Regions from separate parts of the Listeria aquatica genome, predicted to be linked through region 2. Evidence: predicted binding sites of a transcription regulator. Region 2 holds the regulator's gene; the other holds the start of a gene.
The links. The regulator Rex, encoded in region 2, represses fermentation and respiration genes when NADH is low (regulators of the CRP and FNR family bind a similar motif). The targets are predictions, from matches to a motif close to TTGTGAAATATTTCACAA.
Positions count from the first base shown of each region.

Region 1: pflB (formate C-acetyltransferase) is a predicted target of Rex. The motif match lies at 1,955-1,972, and genes of this name have one in related genera.

Region 1 is NZ_JAARRM010000002.1:351,011-354,444, forward strand. Features, by position in the region: gene HB912_RS07590 (hypothetical protein) at 1-175, opposite strand, end outside; gene HB912_RS07595 (WxL domain-containing protein) at 901-1,647, opposite strand; gene pflB (formate C-acetyltransferase) at 2,004-3,434, shown strand, end outside.
Region 2 is NZ_JAARRM010000004.1:105,701-109,134, forward strand. Features, by position in the region: gene HB912_RS10240 (ABC-F family ATP-binding cassette domain-containing protein) at 1-899, opposite strand, end outside; gene HB912_RS10245 (redox-sensing transcriptional repressor Rex) at 1,203-1,844, shown strand; gene HB912_RS10250 (DUF2238 domain-containing protein) at 1,961-2,680, shown strand; gene HB912_RS10255 (LTA synthase family protein) at 2,794-3,434, opposite strand, start outside.

The DNA.
Region 1 (3,434 bases), on a different contig from region 2:
GAAAGAAAGATTCTTTTACAGGGTCGATATGAAATACGCTACCTTGTTTTAAAACTTTAATGAGCGTTCCATTTGATTCCTGCATAATGTGTCCATCTACAACTAAAAATAATCCTGTTTCATTAATTTCCTTATTTCCAGAAAAAGATAAAACGTTTTTCTTTGATACATACATCCTATTTCCTCCTTTAGAGCTTCATAATAAGTACATAAACTTATTGACAATAACTTTTTCAACCTATGTTCTCATTATATCGAGTTTTTTAACTTACTCTTTATCCTAAAAGGTAAAATACCGACTAATATGTGACAAAAATTTTACAACTTTCCTCAAAAAACGAATTTCCCATATTTATTTTTACATGTGTTTGCTAGATACCCATCTTAAATCTCTTATTCATCGTCATCATATAGAAAAGGCTCTCATTCCCAAATTCTAGCTTTTACCATTTTTCATTATTTCGCACATGACAAGTCACCGCTATTTTTTTGTCATAAAAAAAGACCAGAAGCTTTGATGGGAGCAACTGGCCTTAATGAGATAATAGTGACTTCTGTTAATGTGCAAGTCGTACAGATGCCTGGTGAAGCAAATACAAACCACAATTAACAGGTGTCATGTAACATTAACTTTATTTTATCATAAAATGTTTCATAAAAAATTGACAATACTGCGAATTTTGCTCTCAAAATGTGTCCATTTTTTGACAATTTTTTGTTTTTCTCTTTCTAAAGTTAATTTTAGCAAAAAAAGCTTTGCTTGTGAAATAAAAAACATGCTTCCTTTTAAATTGTGCTTTCCTTTCTAAGAAAGTGAAAATTGCCTCCAAATAAAACTAACCGATAAATCAAGCGCCCTCATAAAGCTCACTTGATTTAACGGTTAATTTCTAAAAATCATCAAGCTGGTGAATCGAGAAGTGTCCATGTAAAGGTTGCCGAGTATCCTGCTTGATCTTTAGCTGAGACACCTGGAACGAAAAGCGAGATACTTTTATCCATGTTCGAACTATCTCCAAAATTTTCAAACCATGTACCCATCCCTGAACCTTTAGTTGCAGTCATAATCGTTTTTGCTTGCCCAAACTTATCAAAAACAACAGGTGTTTGTGCTGCAGGCGAGCTAGCTTTATTGCTTGTTTCTTTCTTTGTAACACCATTCGTGAAAGTAACTTGTGCACCCTCAAGCGCTTTTTGATCCTGTGTCTTGAACTGCTCTTCTTGTGTCACTTGCAATTTCCATCCTACAGCTGTTCCTCGTTTATCCGTCAATTGGATATAGTTTGGAGCACTAGCACTCGTTCCGTCATTCAAAATAATCTCAGTTGGTTTTGCATAATAGGTCTCATCTTCAGCTGAAATTTTTTGTTCACCAAAATGGATATTCGAAACACGGTCAATCGTTAGGGGACCTGTTGTTCCCGGATTCACTGGATCGTCAGGATTATCCTGAATAGGTTTATCCTTGACCGGATTCCTTGGATCAAGTGGTGGTACGCTACTATTATCGAGCGTGAATGATACATCTCCTTTTGAAGAATACGTTGCGGCCGTTTGTGGAGTTCCTGCCGCATTTGCTGTCCCTACGAAACTAAATAGCGCTGCAGCACTTAGAACCCCGACAACTGTTAATCTGGCTGTTTTCATCTTTCTTCCTCCTTTTAATAAACATCCATTACACCTTTCAGTTTAAGAGAAATATGTGTCCGCTCAATGTTACTTAGTTACGTAAATTATAGTTTTTTTTCACAATTTTTTGACGAACCTATTATTTTGAGCTCAATTTTGACTTTTTTTCATTTCTACTTCCCAACAATCAAAGAACTGTATTACTACACCCGGAAAACTGTTTCTTCGTTATATAAAAGATTTTATTTTTTTTCGTTTTTCCATATTGTTTTCGCTTTCACAATAGGTTATGATTTTAGTGAAAACTATTATTGTTCATTTTATCACGTTAAAAATTTAACAAACAAATTAGGAAACTTAGGAGGAAAAACACTATGACTAAAGCATGGGAAGGATTTAATGGTACAGCTTGGCAAGAAACTGTCAATGTCGGCCAATTTGTTCAAGACAACTACACGCCTTATGATGGGGATGAAACCTTTTTAGAAGATAGTACACCTCGCACTACTGCTTTAAACGACAAGATCAATGATTTAGTTGCTGAAATGGATGCCAAAGGCGGCGTACTTGATATGGATAACAAAATCGTATCAAACGTCGCTTCTCACACTTCTGGCTATGTAGATAAGGATTTGGAAGTCGTTGTTGGTTTACAAACAGATAAACCTTTCAAACTTGCTTTCATGCCAAATGGTGGCCTTCGTACAGCTGAACAATGTTTAATTGAAAATGGTTATGAAGTGGATCAAGCAACGCATGACTTTTTTGTAAACAATCGTCCAACTGCAAACGACGGTATCTTCCGCGCATATACAAATGACATTAAACGCGCTCGTCACTCTCATATTGTAAGCGGTTTGCCAGATGCTTATTCTCGCGGTAGAATCATCGGTCTTTATCAAAAACCAGCTCTTTATGGTGTTGATCGTTTAATTGCTGAAAAACAAAACGATTTGAAACAAATTCCAGTAACTTCTGATGAAAACATTCGTTTGCGTGAAGAAGTCTACATGCAAATTAAAGCATTAAAAGACTTGATCACACTTGGTAATGAATACGGACTTGAACTTGGTCGCCCTGCTGAAAATGCACATGAAGCTGTTCAGTGGACTTACATGGGGTACCTCGCTTCTATCAAACAAGCGAACGGTGCTGCAAGCTCGTTCGGTCGTATTCCGATTTTCTTGGATATCTATATTCAACGTGATCTAGAACGCGGTATCATTACTGAACTTGATGCACAAGAATTAATTGAACAACTTACACTTAAACTTCGTATGGTTCGTTTTGCACGTACAAACGGATACAACGAACTTTATGCTTCTAACCCAACTTTCGTTACAACTTCGATGGCTGGTATGGGTGCTGATGGTCGTCACCGTGTAACTAAAACGGATTTCCGTTTCTTGCATTGCCTAGATAATCTTGGCAACTCTGCAGAGCCAAACTTGACTGTACTTTGGGATGCGCGTCTTCCTGAAACATTCAAAAATTACTGTATGAAGATGAGTGTTAAACATTCATCCATTCAATACGAAAATGACAAATTAATGCAAGAAGAAGGCTACGGCGATATGCAGTGTATCTCTTGTTGTGTAAGCCCACTAAACCCTGAAGCAGACAAAGATAAAGGCGAAACACACAACCTTCAATATTTCGGTGCTCGTGTTAACGTGCTTAAATGCTTACTTGGAGCAATTAACGGTGGAAGAGATGACCTTCACAAAGAAGAACGCGTCTTTGATGTAGTTGAACCGATTACTTCTGAATATCTCGAATACGATGAAGTGCTTTCGAAATTTGAT
Region 2 (3,434 bases):
AGCTTCTTTCGGCGGCTCTGCGCTCGTTTAGTGGTTGAAGCGCGAACCAAATTGCGGGCAACGAAATCCTCAAGTTTTCCAATTTCAGTTTGTTGCTTTTCAAATTCTTTCCATTCACGTTCTAGTTTTTCTTGTTTGAGAACCAAGTAGCGACTGTAGTTTCCCGTGTAGTGCTGCATTTTCGTACGGCTGATTTCATAAACTTGATTGACCACTTTGTCGAGAAAATAGCGATCGTGTGAAACAATCAAAAGCGCGCCCGCATAGTTTTGTAAATAATTTTCTAGCCAAGCGAGTGTTTCGATATCAAGATGATTGGTAGGTTCGTCAAGAATCAGCAAGTCTTCCTTTGATAAAAGTAGTTTGGCAAGCGCAAGTCGTGTTTTCTGCCCGCCACTTAGCGAGGAGACGAGTTTATCATAGTCTTCTTGATAAAACTTAAAGCCGTTCAAGATGGAACGAATTTCTGCTTCATACGTATAACCACCGCGTTCTTTGAAAAGATGCTGTAAGTTATCATAGGTTTCAAGCGCTTGTTTTGAAGACTCAGGGTCCTCATATAAACTAGTATCTGCAAGGCGTTTTTCCATCATACGGATCTCTTTTTCAAGCTCCAATAAATCATCAAAGACAGCAAGCATTTCATTCCAAATGGTTTTGCTTGATTCAAGTCCAGTGTTTTGTGCCAAGTAACCAATCCGCACATTTTTTGGATGTGAGATGGTTCCTGCATCATAGCCGATTTGTCCGGCAATAATTTTAAGAAGTGTCGATTTCCCAGCACCATTTCGGCCAACAAGCGCGATCCGGTCGTTTGTTTTCACTTCGAGTTTTATATTTTCTAAAATCACTTCTGCGCCAAAGTATTTTGCAATTTGTTGCGCTTGTAATAGAATCATTTTTCTCTCTCCCATCTCTATTAGTTTAGCTTAAAGCGGTTTATCATGCAATCACATAAAAAAATTATGTGAAATAGTTAGCTTTATTTGTGATTTTACAGTAAAATAAAATAGAACGGTCTGTTGAATTAAACAATTAAGTACTTTTTTTGGTTTTTTTGAGCAAAAAGATTGTGCATTGCTTGTGAAATGTTTATAGTAGTAAAGCAAGCATTGTGAAAGTAAGAACAGCTTCAAACTAAATTAACTGCAGATTTGTAGTCAAAAAAGTGAATTTTAAGGTAGAAAGGACGAATGAAGAATATGGATGAAACAACAAAAATCCCGCAGGCGACGGCGAAGCGTTTACCGCTTTATCATCGTTATTTGAAATATCTTTACGAATCAGGCAAGGAGCGCGTTTCTTCAGCGGAATTAAGCGAAGCTGTGAAAGTGGACTCTGCAACGATTCGTCGTGATTTCTCTTACTTCGGAGCGTTAGGGAAAAAAGGGTATGGCTATAATGTTTCTTACATACTTGATTTTTTTGGTAAAACATTAAGTCAAGATAAAGAAACTAATGTAGCCATCATTGGAGTCGGAAACCTTGGGATGGCTCTGCTTCATTATAACTTCATGAAAAACAACAATATCCGCGTTTGTGCAGCCTTTGACGTTGATCCTGCCAAAGTGGGTACGGTTCAACAAGAAATTCCAATTTATCATTTAAATGATATGGAAGAGATTTTGAAAGAAAATCAAGTGGAAGTAGTCATTTTAACGGTTCCAGCTGATGAAGCTCAGGAAACGGTAGATAAGCTCGTAGAAGCTGATGTGAAAGGAATTTTAAACTTTACCCCAGCGAGAATCAGCGTTCCTAAACAAGTTCGCGTACACCACATTGATTTGACGACGGAACTGCAAACGCTCATTTATTTCTTGGAAAATTATCCTTCCAAAAATTAAAGAAAGCTTTTGCGCCGGCATGAGAAAATCATGTCGGTTTTTTTCTGACTATTTTTGGGTAAAGAAAGGCGGAGAGCCTTGTTAAAATGATTGGGAGGTACAAAAGAATGAACTGGATTAAAAAATTGAACTGGACGCAGTGGGTAGCACTATTTATTTTTGCGTCAATGGCGGTGTCACTTGTTTTTACGGTATTTGAGATTTTCACCGCACCTGTTGAGCAACCCGTACACGGCCCAAAAGTAACTTTACAAAGTGACTATATTTTCTTATTGGTCGAAATTATTTTAGGGATTTTAATTTTGGCGCTTCCGTCAATTCTTGCAAGAAGTTTTAAGTTTGAAATTCCTGGACTCGTGTATTTATTGTTTATTATTTTCCTTTACGGTTCCATTTATTTAGGAACGATTCAAAAGTTTTATTCGATTGTTCCTTATTGGGACAAAATTTTGCATATTTTCAGTGGTGCGATGCTAGGAGCGATAGGTTTTTCTTTTGTAAGCTTGTTGAACTTCAATGAAAATGTTGTATTGAAAATGAAGCCAGGCTTTGTAGCTGTTTTTTCTTTTTGTTTCGCAGTCACACTTGGCGCATTTTGGGAAGTCTATGAATACACGTTTGATGGGTTACTTGGACTTAACATGCAACGCTTTGAATCATCAGGAGGCACGCCTTATGTTGGACGGGCAGCACTTGCTGATACGATGGGAGACATCATTGTAGATATTTTAGGAGCACTTGTTATTGCGATAATTGGTTATATCGCGCTTAAGAAGGGCTTACCGTGGATGAAGCAATTTACTTTTAAGCGGAAAAATTGGAAGAAAACCAAATGAAAATAAGCTCGGAATAAAACAAAAAAGAACAGAATCGTTAAATCTACCATTTCTACAAATGGCTTCATTGAACGATTTCTGTTCTTTTATTTTTGGCTAGTTAGTCTCGTTTTTTATTTCTCCTCTTGCTTTTCTTCATCTTTTTGTTTCGGGAAATTTTCCACATAGCTGTCTGAGTACTGCAACAACTTCCGACTAGCATCAAAGCGTTCTTTGATGGAGTCGTTTAGTGGCATTTTAGAGCCATCATAGTGGGTGGCTTTCCCAGTTTCAAAACTTTCATCTGGCGCGTACATATAATCATTAGCAAAATAGCTACCTTCAGGCATTGTATAACGCTCAGGAACAAAGTTTGTCTTAGAATTTAAAATGTCTTCCCCGAACATAATTTGATTATCCGTCTTGATACCAAGAAGATTTAGAACCGTTGGCATTACATCAATTTCCCCACCAATATTATTGATTTTCCCAGTTTTTTCAATCCCAGGAGCATGAAGGAAAAATGGAATACGATAATCATCAGCAGGTTGAGCTTTCAGTTCTGAGGAACGATTAATATATTTCTTTTGATTGTCAGGAAGTGCTGTCGTGTCGATAATATGGTGATCACCGTACATTACAACAACAGAATCATCCCAAATTCCTTTTGCCTTTAGTTCATCAATAAATTGACCAAGTTGTTTATCCGCATAATGTACGGCTTGGAAGTAATCTCCTAATTCCGTGCCTTCAAGATCAGCTGGAAGTGTCAATT